2 regions of the Brevibacillus aydinogluensis genome follow, and region 1 is predicted to be linked to the other one. Evidence: riboswitches for the same ligand, from Rfam matches in the RefSeq annotation. Region 1 holds a riboswitch; the other holds the start of a gene.
What was found. A riboswitch is a leader RNA that binds a small molecule or an ion and turns the genes downstream of it on or off. The one in region 1 is predicted to bind glycine.

Region 1 (7,720 bases):
GTACAAAGAAGTATACACAGACCAGCAAATTGTTTCAATCGTTAATTTTTAATCATATCATAAAATTTAAATTTTGTCAAGGGATTAGGTCTCCAGCTGTGATGTTCGCAGATGTTCGCAATCTGTCGGGAGTCTTCCTGCTCGCAATCCGTATGTGGACAACGCAAAAACCGCCCGAAAAAAACGGGCGGTTTCAATCGGTTATGCTTGTTCCGGCTGGTAACGGAGGATCGGCTTGCGTGCTGCCGTCGCTTCGTCGAGGCGCTTGACCACCGTGGTGTGCGGCGCTTCCTGAACGATTTCCGGGTTTTCTTCGCACTCGCGGGCGATTCTCAGCATGACCTCGATAAACTCATCGAGCGTTTCTTTTGTCTCCGTCTCCGTCGGCTCGATCATCAGACATTCGTCGACGATCAGCGGGAAGTAGATCGTCGGCGGGTGGTAGCCAAAGTCAAGCAGACGCTTGGCGATGTCCAACGTACGGACGCCCAGTTTTTTCTGGCGGACGCCGGAGAGGACAAATTCGTGCTTGCAGACGCGGTCGTACGGCAGCTCGTAGGCCGACGCCAGCTTTCTCATCATGTAGTTGGCGTTCAGCACGGCGTTTTGCGAGACTTGCAGCAGCCCTTCCGGCCCCATCGTGCGGATGTAGGCGTAGGCGCGGACCAGGATGCCAAAGTTGCCGTGGTAGCCTTTTACGCGGCCGATGGACTGGGGACGGTCGTTGTCCCAGTAGTACGTGCCGTCTGCTTTTTTGCCCACGATCGGGGCTGGCAAAAACGGCTCCAGAATTTTTTTCACCCCGACTGGACCGGCACCGGGACCGCCGCCGCCGTGCGGACCGGTAAAGGTTTTGTGCAGGTTGAGGTGGACGACGTCAAAGCCCATGTCGCCCGGCCGGGCAATGCCCAGGATCGCGTTGGCATTGGCCCCGTCGTAGTACAACAGACCGCCCGCTTCGTGGACAATCCGCGCCATTTCCACGATATCTTCCTCAAACAGGCCGAGCGTGTTGGGGTTGGTCAGCATCAGCGCCGCCGTGTCCGGACCGACTGCCTGGCGCAGCGCTTCAATATCCACCAGGCCGCGCTCGTCGGACGGAATCGTCACGGTTTGCAGGCCAGCGACCGCTGCGGAAGCCGGGTTGGTGCCGTGGGCGGAGTTGGGCACGATCACTTTCGTGCGCTGATGGTCACCGCGGCTCTCGTGGTACGCGCGAATCATCATCAGCCCGGTCCACTCGCCGGCCGCTCCCGCTGCGGGCTGCAGCGTCACCGCATCCATCCCGGTGATTTCCGCCAGGTCGTTCTGCAGGTTGTACATCAGCTCCAGAGCACCCTGGACGCTTTCTTCCGGCTGATAGGGATGGGTTTGAGCGAAGCCCGGATAGCGGGCCACATCTTCGTTGATTTTCGGATTGTATTTCATCGTGCACGATCCGAGCGGGTAGAAGCCGTTGTCCACCCCGTGATTGCGGCGGGACAGTTCGGTGTAGTGACGCACGAGCTGCAGTTCGGACACCTCCGGCAGTTCGGTTGGCGTCTCGCGGATCAGATGCTTGGGCAGCAGCGCGGCCACGTCGACTTCCGGCACGTCCAGCGCCGGCAGGTTGTAGCTCACGCGGCCTGGTTTGCTCAATTCAAAAATGAGTGCTTTGTCCTTGTCGTTATGCACGTGTGATCGCCTCCAGTTCCTGCACCAGCGTGTCGATTTCGTCTTTCGTCCTCAGCTCCGTGACAGCGAGCAGCATGTGGCCGGACAGTTCCGAATAGGCAAGTCCAAGATCGTACCCGCCGATGATGCCCTTCGCGAGCAGCGCCTTGTTCACCTCTGCGACCGGCTTGGACAGCTCCACCGCAAATTCGTTGAACACCGGCGCTCCGAAGGTAATCCGGAATCCCTTTGCCTGCAGCGCCTGTTTGGCGTAGTGAGCTTTTTGCAGGTTCATCATCGCCATCTCCTGCACGCCCTGCTTGCCCAGTGCCGACAGCGTGATCGACGCAGCCAGCGCCATGAGCGCCTGGTTGGAGCAGATGTTGGAGGTTGCCTTTTCGCGGCGGATGTGCTGTTCCCGCGCCTGCAGGGTCAGGACAAACCCGCGTTTGCCGTTTTCATCCTTCGTCTGGCCGACGATGCGTCCCGGCATTTTACGCATCAGCTTGGACGTGGTGGCAAAGTAGCCGCAGTGCGGTCCGCCGAACGAAGCCGGGATGCCAAACGGCTGCATGTCGCCGATGACGATGTCGGCTCCCAGCTTGCCTGGAGCTTCCAGTACACCGAGGGAGAGCGGGTTGGCAGAAACGACCAGCAGCGCCCCTTTTTCGTGCGCAATCGGTTCGACCGCCGCCAGGTCTTCCACGGCGCCAAAGAAATTGGGGTACTGCACGATGACTGCGGCAGTCTGGTCGTCAACCAGCGCTTTCAGTTCGGCAAGATCGGTCACGCCGTCGCCGGTGAAGCCCGCTTCGACCAGCTCCACGCCTTGTCCGTAGGCGTACGTTTTCAGCACGCTGCGCGCCTCCGGGTGTACGGCACGGGAGACGACCACCTTTTTTCTGCCGGTGTGGCCAGCCGCCATCATCGCCGCTTCGGCGAGCGCGGTGACACCGTCGTACATGGAAGAGTTGGCCACCTCCATCCCGGTCAGCTCGCACACCATCGTCTGATATTCAAAGATGGCCTGCAGCTCCCCCTGGCTGATCTCCGGCTGGTATGGCGTGTAGGCGGTGAAAAACTCGCCGCGCAGCAGCATGTGGTTGACGACGCTGGGGATGTAATGCTCGTACACGCCGGCACCCAGGAAGTTGACGTGGGTGCTGAAGTTGACGTTCTTGCTGGACAGCCCTTGGAAGTAGCGGACCAGTTCCGGTTCAGAGAGCGCTTCCGGGATGTTCAGATTCCCTTTGAAACGCACCTCTTCCGGGATGTCGGCAAACAGTTCATCCACGCTGGAAATGCCCAGCGCTTCCATCATTTCGCGCTTGTCCTGATCAGTCTGCGGCAGGTAACGGTATTTCACGTGCGAGGTCCTCCTTTTCCACGCTTGCGATTCTTACGTCAGTTTTTCGGCCGTTTGTAGAAGGGCGTGGCCACGACTTCCGCCTTGAGGCGTTTGCCGCGTATCTCCACATCCAGCTTCGTGCCGATGGCAGCGAATTCCGCTTTGACCAAAGCCAACCCAACGTTCTTTTTCAGCGTCGGGGACTGGGTCCCAGTTGTCACTTCCCCCACCTGTTGGTCGTCGACAAACACCGGATAATGCGTGCGGGGGATGCCGCGGTCGATCATTTCGATCCCGACCAGTTTGCGGGGCGCTCCCTGTTCTTTCTGCGCCTTTAAAACTTCCTGGCCGATAAACGGCACGTCTTTGTCCACCTTGACGGCAAATCCGACACCAGCCTCGATCGGCGTAATATCCTTGCTCAGTTCCTGACCGTAGAGCGGCAGCCTTGCCTCGAAGCGGAGCGTGTCGCGCGCCCCCAGTCCGCACGGCACCAGGCCGTCCGCTGCGCCTGTCTCGAGTAGTTTCTCCCATACCTGGATGGCGTGAGCAGCGTCCAGGTAAATCTCGAAGCCGTCTTCACCCGTGTACCCGCTGCGGGAGACGAGCGCGGGCACACCGTCAATCAGCACATCCCGTTCAAAGCGGAAGAAGCCGATCTGCGACAGGTCGACGGGTGTCAGCCGCTGCAGGATGGACTCCGCCAGCGGCCCCTGCAGGGCGATCTGGGCTGTTTGCGGAGAAATGTTTTCGATCGTGACGCCGTCGATCAGATGCTGGGAAAGCCAGTCATAGTCCTTGTCGATGTTGGCCGCGTTGATCACCAGCAGGTAGTGATCGTCGGCAAATTTGTACACCAGCAGATCATCCACCGTTCCGCCGTCCGGATAGCACATCAAGCTGTACTGCGCCTGGCCCGGCACCAGTTTGGAGACGTCGTTGGTGGTCACGCGCTGCAGGAATTCCAGCGCCCGCTCCCCTTTTACCTCCACTTCCCCCATGTGGGATACGTCGAACAATCCTGCCTTCGTCCGCACCGCTTCGTGCTCCTGAGTGATGCTGGAAAACTGAACCGGCAGCTCCCAGCCGCCGAAGTCGATGGTTTTCGCCCCGTACTTCTCGTAAATCGGGAAGAGCGGCGTGCGTTTCAAAGTGGACATGAGGCACCTCCTGAACCGAATGAACTGTTTGTTGTAAAGCTGAACACAGCCGGCAAAGCCTCCGACGATCGCCCCGGCTCTTTGCCGCAAACCGATTGGCCCCAAGCAACCCGGAGTCGCCTTGCGTCCGGAACGTGAGCGATCGTTCATAAGGACGCGTTCACGAACGCAAAAAAGGACAGAGCGGAAGAATCGGAAAACGCCAAAGAAGACGGCGCCCCCATGTCTCCCCTCTGTCCTTGGTACCTGAGAGTTACCTTGCCGAAGCGGGCCAACCGGCACAGCTGGCAAGTTTCCCCGTTGGTGGCTCTTGTCGAGCTCTCTCCAGAGATGCGTCAAGTAGAGGTACTTTTGCCTGAGAGATTCACCGTCGCCGGCTTGCTCCTTCGGCGCTGTCTAAAGACAGTCTCTCCCTTCTACTATCATTCGCGTTGGATGTTGGGCCATACATAACTTTTTCAATTGATTCCATACTAAACAACAAACCTACACGTTTATCCTACCACGAGCGTGCTTTTTTGAAAATATGCAAATTGACATTCAACTCACGATTTCGTTAACAATTTTTTCTCGAGGACAAATATTGTTAACAATTAGCGCATGACTTATATGATAAATGGCATCCTTTAGTAATGAGGTGCAAAAATGACGAATATTCCTGTCTCGTTTGACATGAAATGGATTGATTTGCTTACGGAGCGCATGCGGCAGGACGGCCCTTGGGACAAATGGGAACTGTTCCAGCTGGCCCTGGAGGCGGAAGAAGCCATGCTTGTGCGCGAGTTCGACCAGCTCCAATGCCTCAAGTATCTGCCTTCCCTCAAACCCTATCCGCACCAGCTCAAAACAGCAGAACGCGTGTTAAACGAGCTGCGCGGCCGGGCCATCCTGGCCGACGAAGTGGGGCTGGGCAAAACGATCGAGGCCGGACTGATCATGAAGGAGTACATGGTCCGCGGCCTGGCCAAGAAGATTCTCGTGCTGGTCCCCGCCTCCCTGGTCATTCAGTGGACCAAGGAGCTGAACCAGAAGTTCGGCATCCCCGCTATCGCGCAGAAAAAAGAGTACATGTGGCGGCAGTACGACGTGGTGGTGGCCTCGATCGACACGGCCAAGCGCGACCCGCACCGCCGCCACGTGCTGAACATCGACTACGACATGCTGATTATTGACGAGGCGCACAAGTTGAAGAACAAGCGGACGCGGAACTACCAGTTCGTCAAGGAAATCCGCAAAAAATACTGCCTGCTCCTCACTGCCACGCCGATCCAGAACGAGATGGACGAGCTGTACAACCTGATCAACCTGCTGAAGCCGGGCCATCTTGGCCACACCAGCACGTTTGCCACCAACTACGTGGAAGGAAAGCGGCAGGCGAAAAACAACGAGCAACTCAAACACGAGCTGGACAAGGTGATGATCCGCAACAAGCGAAGCGACGGCGGCATCCAGTTTACCAACCGCGTGGTACGGTCCATCCCCATCGTGCTGTCGCCGGAGGAAAAGGCCCTGTACGACGGGGTCACCCGCTTTGTCAAGGAACAGTATCACTCCGGGACGGGCGGCTTCAACTCGCTCGCCTTGATCACCTTGCAGCGAGAGGTCTGCTCCAGCCGGGAAGCGGCGTTCATGACGCTGTACAACATGCACCAGCGCACCCCGGAGGACTCCCCGGCAAGAGCCGAGATCATGGAGCTGGTGGAGCTGATCAAGCGGATCGAGACCCACTCCAAGGCGGCAAAAACCGTGGAACTGATCCGGGAAATCAACGACAAGGTGATCATCTTCACCGAGTACCGGGCGACGCAGAATTATCTGCAAAAGTACCTGCATGAACACGGGATTACCTCTGTGCCGTTTCGCGGCGGATTTAAACGGAGCAAAAAAGACTGGATGACCGACCTGTTTCAAAACCGGGCACAGGTGCTGATCGCCACCGAGGCGGGCGGCGAAGGGATCAATCTGCAGTTCTGCAATCAGGTGATCAACTACGATCTGCCCTGGAACCCGATGCGCGTGGAACAGCGGATCGGCCGCGTCCACCGGCTGGGGCAGCAGCGGGACGTCCACATCTACAACCTGTCCACCGTCGGCACCATTGAACAGCACATCCTCAACCTGCTCTATGAAAAAATCGACCTGTTTGAAATGGTGATCGGTGAATTGGACGACATCGTGGAGCGGCTCAATCTGAATCAGACACTGGAAGAAAATCTCATCAGCATCATCATGGACTCCCGCTCCGAGAGGGAAATGGCCGTCAAGCTGGACAACATGAGCCAGGCCATTCGCGCGATCCGGGAGGCAAACCGGTCGCGGGACGCGCTGCCCGATGTGGCGGAACACTAACCGATCCCGGTGATTGGCCGCGGCTGCCGGCCAGCATTTTATAGTCAGACGGGAGGGAAACGATGCATGCAGCAAGAGCAGATACGCCGATTTACAGAGCGCTACCTGGCCGCCTTTTCCGCCCATATTATGGAGACGCATCCCGACTACCTGACCGTAAAGCTGCCGGTCGAGGTGGACAAAGATATCGGCAATAGACCGTTTTACTGGACCTGGGTGGAGAAAATGAATCTACCCTACCAGCCCATGGTGCTCACGTTTTACTTTGACAGCGAGCGGAAGCCGGAGGGACTGCGAGCGGAGCACCTCCATCTCGGCGCAGGCCGTCTGCAGCAGATCTTTCAATCCGCCCGCAAGCACGGAAGTTTCGTCTGCATGTACGAACAAACCGCATCCCCCCGAACGGGCGGCCGGCGCACCACCCCGCTCGTTCCCTGGCTGGGATTGAACTGGAAAGTCTCCTTTATTTGCGACAAAAAGCGGGACATGCTGCTCCATTTCGGGATCAACCTGCACCAGCCCCAGATCGTAACCGACTTTTACCCGTTTCTGCAGCAGCTGTCGCTCGCCCCGTCCATCCCGGATTACTGCTACACGCTGGAAAGACGCCTCTCTCTGACAGAGGCCGCCGCCATTGCCGAACGGGAGACCCGCCGCCTGCTGGACGCAGAGGACGGACGCTGGGCAGAGGAAGCGCGGCAGCGGCTCAATGAAGAGTTGCAGATTCTGGAAGCGTACTATGCCGAGTTGGTCTCCCGTGAAGCGGAAAGCCGCGAGCGCGACAGCGGCGCGGCGGATGGTGACGAATCCTCGGACAGCGGGAAAAGCGGCGGCAGTGAAGCACATGCTGTCTCTTTGCCGGACGTTCTGGCGAAGACGGCGACAGAAGCTGCTCAGGTGAACCAATCTGTCCCGGCTCCCCCTGTCCATATTGCACCGCCCACCGTCCAACCTGCGACCGAACCGTCTGCAGCCCGGGAGGAGCCGCAGAGCAGCGGCGGCCGCATCCTGGACTTTTTGCGTGCCAACGGCATACCCGAAACGCCGCGCGAAGAGATCGACCAGACAGAGTGGCGCAGCAGCACGCCGGAAGAGGAAAAGCAGCGGCGCATGGACGAACTGCGCTGGCAGTACGAGCCTCGCATCGAGGTGCAGTTTATCAATGGCGGGCTGTTTTACCTCCAGTCCGCGCCTCCCGCCAAAAACAGGC
Region 2 (7,720 bases), 500 kb from region 1:
ACGTCCCCGTCGTCCTGACAGACTCGGAACGAGAGCAGCTCACGGCGGAGGAGTCGGTTACAGCAAGGCTGACGATTAAAGCAGGAAAGGTACTGACATGCAGATGATCAAGGCAATAGTGCAGGAAGTGGCGGAACAGTTGGAAGCTAACTTATCTGAAATTTCTGAATTAAACAACCTGATGGCAGCAGCTCTTGACGAGACGACCCGTCTGGGATTAACAGTCTCCCGTGACAGATGGCTGGCGATGGGCGTGCACATGCTGGGATTTTTGCGGCGGATGCGAAGCGGAGAGACGCTTCCGCCCGTGGAGAAGGAGCTGTATGCGGAGATCCCGCCCGAGATGCTGCATCTCGCCGGACGCGTGCTCGCCGCCGCCGGATCAGCACGGGAAGCCGGGGATGCGGAAGTGTTTTTAATGGCCGTCCATTTTGAAGCGGCACGGGCGCTGCAGCAGGAACAACCGTAGCAATGGAGGAGGGTATGCGAATGGCAAAGGTAAAAGTGGTGATTGGCGACCGGTTGGGCAAGGGCCACAATGTGGCAAAAGGCGTGGAAGCGGCGGGGGGCTTGGCGATCCTGATACCCGGCGTCGGCGCGGACATGAAAGTGGGGGACGTGATGTACCGGGAAAACGCTGATTTCGGCCTGTCGTTTTGCGGCAGCGGAGGCGCAGGGGCGCTGACCGCGAAGACGAAGTACGGCTACCCGGTCGAATACGGTCTCAGGTCTGTGGAAGCGGGCATTACCGCGCTTCAAAACGGCAGCAAGGTGATCGGATTCGGGTTTATGGACACGGAAGAGCTGGGCAGACGGTTGACCGAAGCATTCATCAAACTGGCGGGGAGGTAGCCTATGTACACGGAAGTGACTCGCACGCTGAGACTGACGGGGAGCGCGGAGACCAAAGAAGGGGCGTTCAACAGGATTTTCGCCCAGATCAAGCACGCGATCGCGCGGGAGACGTCCGATCTGGTGGTGCGGATTGAACCGCTCGCGGTCGAGGTGGTGTCCGCGACGGAGACGTCGTACCGGGAGCGGCTGTTTGGCCTCTTTTTTCCGCGCACCCGCACGCGATACGAGATTACCGCAGACGTAAGCGTCCGGCTGGGACTTGTTCGGCTGCAGGAGATTCCGTTCCGGCAGCAAAGCGAGCAGCCGACCGGCGTGAAGCAGCTGCTCGGCCAGCGATAGAAAGAAACAGGGGGAACGTTCATGGTGACATGGATGATTGCGTTGAAATCGATGGTAATCGGCGCACTGGTCGGCTTCGGCGTGGGAGCGGGGGCGGCCCGGATGTTTCACGCACCGAACGTGCAGGGAATGGGGGCGTTTCGCACTTTTGGCGAACTGAACGCCTGCGCCGGTGACCCGATCTCCCACTTTTCGTTCGGATTGGGCTTCTTCTTCAATTCCTGGGCGTCCGTGGTCGGGGCCGGCGCGCTGACCCAGGATGTGGACCACCGGATTTTGCCCAACTGGACGGCAGCCCTTCTGCTGTGGAAAAACAAAAACGTGGAGGAGACTTTGCACGACCCGAAAAAAATGGCGATCGTCGGGGCAGTCGTCGGTGCAGTCGTCGTGACGCTGCTCAATTCGACAGCGACGGCCATTCCCCAGTCGATGCAGCTGGTGGCGACGAAAGTCCTGGTTCCGGCCGCCAACTGGCTGATCAATCCAATCATGCCGATCGTCTTCTGGATGGCTGCGATGGATGCGGGAAAACGAACCGGCGTCTGGGGCACCGTTCTCGGCGGGTTTTCCCACCTGGTCATGGGCAACGCCGTACCGGGCATTGTGCTCGGCATCCTGATCGGCAAAGGCTTGGACGACAGCGGATGGAACCGGATTACCAAAACCCTGGTGACGGCCGTGGTGCTGCTGTTTATCCTGAGCGGGTTCTTCCGCGCATTTGACGTGGCGCTGTTAAAGAGCATCCAGGTGGACGTTCCGCAGTGGCTGATTGATCTGCATGAGATGTTTGGATCGGTGGTGAACAAGTGATGAATGAAGGTCAGGCAAAAGGTTTCTGGTATTCCGAGTGGGCGTTTCCGCTCTTCGTCGCGTGCCTGTCTTCCGGGATTTTTGCCGGGACTCATCTGTATTATGTGTATCACATTGGAGCTTTCAACGACATCGCCATCGTCGCCATGCTGGAAGCGGGGATAAAAGGCGGCGGGTATGGAGCGGCAGCTGCGTTTGGCGCCAGCTTCCTGTTTGCCCGCGTCCTGGAAGGGCCGCTGGTCGGCATCCTGGACATCGGCGGTTCGCTGCAGACGGGCATTGGCATCGGCGTTCCGGCGCTGATGCTCAGCGCGGGCATGACGGCCCCGCTGCTTTCGTTCCCGCTGGCACTGGTAACGGGAGCGCTGCTGGGACTGATCATCGGCGCGGTGATCGTCCTGATCCGCACGTTTACGATCAACGTGGCCAAGTCCACGTTTGGCGCTGACGTGATGATGGGAGCGGGCAACGCAGCCGGACGCTATCTCGGTCCGCTGATCGTCATTTCTGCGATCATGGCGTCCATACCGGTTGGCATCGGTGCCACCATCGGGGCAGCCGTTTTCTACTACTTCAAAAAACCGATTGCCGGCGGGGCGATCATCGGCGCGATGATTTTGGGAGCGATGTTCCCCATCCCGCCGCAGTGACGCCTTTGGCCCAACACACCGGGAAGGAGGATGCTGCAACCAAATGGGCATCTACCAATCATACGGTCTTAGACAGGTAATCAACGCCAGCGGCAAAATGACGGCGCTCGGAGCCAGCGCCGTCCATCCCGCTGTCGCCCAGGCGATGGGCGAGGCAGCCATGGACTACGCGGAGATCGCCGAGCTGTTGAAAGCGGCCGGCAAAAAAATCGCCGATGTGACGGGAGCAGAAGACGGGTGTCCGACATCCGGTGCGGCTGCGGGCATCGCCATTGCCGTCGCCGCCGTCATCGCCGGCCGCAATTTGCGTCTGATCGAACAGCTGCCGGACTCGGAGGGGCTGCGCAACGAGATCGTGATTCAAAAAGGGCATGCCGTCCACTTCGGGGCATCGGTACGGCAGATGATTGCCCTCGGCGGCGGGAAGGTGGTGGAAGCGGGTCACGCCAACCACGTGGAGGAAGCGCACCTGCGCGAAGCGATCGGCGAACGCACGGGGGCGCTGCTGTACGTCAAGTCCCACCACGCCGTGCAGAAAGGGATGCAGCCGCTGGAGACGATGATCGCCCTTGGCAGGGAGTACGGACTTCCCGTTATCGTGGACGCCGCCGCGGAGGAAGACCTCCGGCTGTACATCGCCAAGGGAGCGGATGCGGTCATTTACAGCGGCGGAAAGGCAATCGGTGGGCCCACCTCCGGGTTTGTCTGCGGCAAAGCCGAACTGATGGAAGCCTGCCGCGCCCAGTACAAAGGCATCGGCCGGGCGATGAAGGTAGGTAAGGAGGCGATCGTTGGCCTGCTGGCAGCTCTTGAGCGGTACGAATTGGCCAGCAAGGACGCCGGAGAGCAGCTTCAGCTGGTCGAACGGCTCGTCGCGGCAATCAACGAACTGCCGGGACTCCATGCCGCCGTGGTGCAGGACGAAGCGGGGCGCGCCATCTACCGTGCGCAGGTAAAAGTGGACGAGCGGACGGCAGGGATGACAGCCCATGAGCTGATTCGCCTCCTGGAAGCGGGCGACCCGGCCATTTTCACCCGCAATCACTACGCCAACACGGGCGTGATTGCCTTTGACCCGAGACCGCTGCGCCCCGGACAGGAAGCGATCATTGCAGCCCGCCTCCGGGAGATTTGGAGCAACAGAAAGTGAGGGAGCACCCATGTCAACGAACAAGCCAACCATCCGACTCAATGTTCTTGCCAAACACGTGGAAAACGCCAGGGGGATTTTGGAAGCGACCGAGGGCCGGGTGCTTATCGGCGTGATGGTAAAAGCGTACCCTGACGTTGATGCCGCCGCTGCCGCCGTAGAGTCGTTCCAGCGCGCCGGCGTGCCCGTTTCCGTGGGTTTGGGGGCCGGCGACCCGACCCAGTGGAACAAGGTGGCTGAGGTGGCCGCACGGACAAAACCGGCCCATGTCAACCAGGTGTTTCCCGCCGCCGGCTACACACTGGGCTGCCTGCAGCAGGCAGGGAGCAGCGATACAATTGTTAACGCGCTGATCGCCCCCAGCGGCACACCGGGGCGGGTCATCATATCGACCGGCCCCGTAAGTGGGACCTGGCAGGAGACCGTCTCCTGCGAGGCGGCTGCGGCGATGCTGGCGGAGATCGGCGTGCATTCAGTCAAATTTTACCCGGTGAACGGATGCCAACGCCTCGACGAACTGCGGGCGATGGCTCGCGCGGCAGTGCGCTGCGGTCTGTCCGTATTCGAACCGACTGGAGGCATCGACGCATCCTCCATCCGGCGTGTGGTGGAAACCTGCCTGGAGGAGGGGGTCCAACACGTGATTCCGCACATCTATACCTCCATCGTCGACAAGGCGACCGGGCTGACCAGGACGGACCAGGTGAAAGAACTGATCGCCGCCCTGCCGCAGGTGTAACACTTGCAAAGAGAGATTGGGAGTGGAATGTTTCATGTTGGAAAAACAAGTGATTGTCACCCTTCCCCAAGGGCTGCATGCCCGACCGGCGTCCGCATTTGTGCAAACGGCTTCCGTTTTTGCCAGTGACATCGGTCTGCGCAAAGGCGGGAAGACGGCAAACGGAAAAAGCATCATCAGCATCATGTCGCTGACCGTTGCCCAGGGTGAGCAGGTGTCCCTGACCGCTGACGGGCCTGACGAGCAGCGGGCGCTGGAGGCGTTGGAAAAGCTGCTGACGATGGCGGTCGAGCAGCAGCCAGGCGCTCATTCGTAAACGAGATCAGGTAACAGGCAAAGCGTGTCAGCCAGCCAGCTTTCGTTTCGCGGTGCAGGCTGCTTCCTGTTCCCAAAAGCGCCTCGTTTCCGCCACGACGACGCCGGAGAGACCGATCAGGCCGATCAAATTGGGCACAGCCATCAGCCCGTTCATAATGTCAGACAGCGTCCAGACGAGGTCCAGCTTCAGCGTTGCACCGACGCTCACCATCGCCACAAAGACGAGGCGGAAGTAACGGCCGGAATCCTTGCCCGCCAGGTATTCGAAGCACTTTTCGCCGTAGTAGGCCCATCCGAGAATGGTGGAGTAGGCAAACAGGATCACGGCAACGGCCAGCACGTAGCTGCCGGCCGGGCCAAATACGGTCTGGAATGCGTAGGTCGTCGCCTCCACTCCTGATTTGCCCGTTTCCCATGCGCCGGTCGTCACCAGGGCCAGTCCGGTAATCGTACAGACGATGATGGTGTCGAGAAAGGTGCCTGTCATCGAGACCAGCGCCTGCTTGGCCGGCGTGTCGGTCTTGGCGGCAGCGGCCGCGATCGGAGCGCTGCCCAGCCCCGCCTCATTGGAAAAGACGCCGCGGGCCACTCCTTTTTGAATCGCCATCGCCACCGTGGCCCCCAAAAAGCCGCCCGTGGCCGCCGTCCCGTTGAAGGCCCCTTCGAGAATGATGGATACCGCCTGCGGCACCCGGTCCAGGTGGAACAGGACGACGCAAATGCCGGCGGCGATGTAAAACAGGGCCATGAACGGCACGAGAACACTGGTCACCTGGCCGATCTTGCGCACGCCGCCCAGCACCACGAACGCGGTGAACAGCGCCAGGGCCACGCCGGACGCGAGCGGGGGAACGGCGAAGTTCAAATGCAGCGCGTCCGCCACCGAGTGGGCCTGCACCATGTTGCCGATCCCAAACGAAGCCAGCGTGCCAAACAAGGCAAAGAGCACAGCCAGCCATTTTTGCTTCAATCCCCGTTCGAGGTAGTACATCGGGCCGCCGGAATAGCGGCCGTCCGCTTCGCGAATCCGGTAGGTGACCGCCAAAATGGCTTCGGCATACTTGGTGGCCATGCCGAACAGGGCAGTAACCCACATCCAGAAGATGGCGCCGGGACCACCCGTGGCGACGGCAGTGGCGACACCTGCGATGTTGCCCATCCCGATGGTGGCGGCCAGCGCTGTCATCAGCGCCTGAAAGTGGTTGATATCCCCAGGCGAGCCGCTCTCCTGCCGGCCAAAGGCCAGCCTCAAGGCATACCACAGTTTGCGGAACTGCAATCCTCTCAACCTCACTGTCAGCATTACGCCCGTGCCCACCAACAGCACCAGCGTGGGCAGTCCCCATACGTAACCGTTGATTACATCCAGCCAATGCAGCAGCTTGTCCATGTCGTTTCCTCCTTGTTTGTCGTACAAATCTGCGTACAAAAGAAAAAACATTTCATCGCGGATGAAATGTTTCTGGAGCGGGCATGGACACGCAAAACGGCCCGTTCATGGGGAATCAGGGGAGCAATAAGCCCCTAGCGCCATTCCGGTCGTTTTGCAGCTGTCGTTCGCTCTGTCCTTTTACCTGAGAGATTCATTCGCATTGCTGCGAATTTGCTCCTTCGGTGCCCGTGCCCCTCGCCGATGCGGGTAGGGGGTCTCTCCAGAGGTTCGTCCCCATTCAGTTTCACTTGTTGCCAAGACCTGAGAGTTTCGGGATGTGCTCCCTTGCCCCGTCGGTAGATCGTTTCCGATCTTTTCCTGAATGGTTCATCCGATCTCATATGCAATTTGACAGAAAAAATATATAGCTAAATTAAACTTCTGTCAATCTTGTGAAATGTTTCGAACGTGTCCCATATTCCAGGTCTAAGTGACAGCTCCCCGCAATACGTTATAACAATGAACAACACGCTGCCCAAGATGCGCCTAAAAAAGAGACAACCCGTGCGGGACTTCGCTGAAGACCGCAGCTGGCAGCGAGGAGGGATTTGTGCATGCTGCATATCGTCGCCTGTATCAAACAGGTGCCGGACACGAAGGTTATCAAGATGAACCCGAAGACGAACACGATGGACCGATCCAGCGCTCCAGCCATTCTCAACCCGTATGACGCCCACGCCGTGGAAGAGGCGGTCCGGCTGAAGCAGCGCTACGGCGGCACTGTCTCCGTGCTGACAATGGGACCGCCGCCGGCCGTCAAGGCGATCCGCAAGTGCATCGAGATCGGTGCGGACGAGGGCTACATGATTACCGACCGGGCATTCGCCGGGGCGGACACGCTGGCCACCAGCTATGCGCTGACCAAGGCGCTGGAGAAAATCGCCAAGCAGAAGCCGATCGATCTGATCATCTGCGGCAAGATGACGATCGACGGCGACACCGGGCAGGTGGGGCCGGGCATCGCCAGACGGCTCGACATACCGCCGCTGACCAATGTGAAAAAGGTGGTGGAGATCAACAAGGAGAAGGGATACGCCATCGTCCACCGCAAGCTGGAGGACGGGTACGAAGTGGTCCAGTCCACGCTGCCTTGTCTGTTCTCCGTGGAAAAGGAGATCAACGAGGTGCCGTACTCTCCGCTTCCCAACATGCTACGCGCCGCCCGCTACCAGCCCGTCATCTGGTCCGTCAACGACCTGGAGGACGTGGATCGGAGCCTGCTGGGGCTGAAAGGTTCACCCACGATCGTCGCCAAGGTGTGGCCGCCGGAGAAACCCAAGGGGGGCGAAAAGCTGCAGGGCAGCCCGCGCGAGCAGGTGAACCGGCTGATGGAAATCCTGGCGGAGAAGAAGGATTTGTTTCGCGCAAAGGAGGGACGGGCATGAACCTGGAGGAGTACCGCGGGGTCTGGGTGTTTTTGGAACAGC

Region 2: it holds a riboswitch for glycine, as region 1 does, so the genes downstream of both, Q7F15_RS14275 (alanine/glycine:cation symporter family protein) here and gcvT (glycine cleavage system aminomethyltransferase GcvT) in region 1, are expected to answer to the same signal.

Annotation. Positions count from the first base shown of each region.
Region 1 covers NZ_OY569118.1:2,395,525-2,403,244, forward strand. The annotation lists gene gcvPB (aminomethyl-transferring glycine dehydrogenase subunit GcvPB) at 202-1,674, opposite strand; gene gcvPA (aminomethyl-transferring glycine dehydrogenase subunit GcvPA) at 1,667-3,019, opposite strand; gene gcvT (glycine cleavage system aminomethyltransferase GcvT) at 3,058-4,161, opposite strand; glycine riboswitch at 4,495-4,587, opposite strand; gene Q7F15_RS11805 (DEAD/DEAH box helicase) at 4,807-6,510, shown strand; gene Q7F15_RS11810 (YqhG family protein) at 6,577-7,720, shown strand, end outside.
Region 2 covers NZ_OY569118.1:2,896,279-2,903,998, reverse strand. The annotation lists gene Q7F15_RS14320 (amidohydrolase/deacetylase family metallohydrolase) at 1-107, shown strand, start outside; gene Q7F15_RS14315 (hypothetical protein) at 98-469, shown strand; gene Q7F15_RS14310 (glycine-rich SFCGS family protein) at 490-852, shown strand; gene Q7F15_RS14305 (DUF4312 family protein) at 856-1,194, shown strand; gene Q7F15_RS14300 (DUF4311 domain-containing protein) at 1,216-2,004, shown strand; gene Q7F15_RS14295 (DUF4310 family protein) at 2,004-2,654, shown strand; gene Q7F15_RS14290 (DgaE family pyridoxal phosphate-dependent ammonia lyase) at 2,698-3,804, shown strand; gene Q7F15_RS14285 (KDGP aldolase) at 3,815-4,543, shown strand; gene Q7F15_RS14280 (HPr family phosphocarrier protein) at 4,578-4,859, shown strand; gene Q7F15_RS14275 (alanine/glycine:cation symporter family protein) at 4,887-6,251, opposite strand; glycine riboswitch at 6,414-6,527, opposite strand; gene Q7F15_RS14270 (electron transfer flavoprotein subunit beta/FixA family protein) at 6,848-7,678, shown strand; gene Q7F15_RS14265 (electron transfer flavoprotein subunit alpha/FixB family protein) at 7,675-7,720, shown strand, end outside.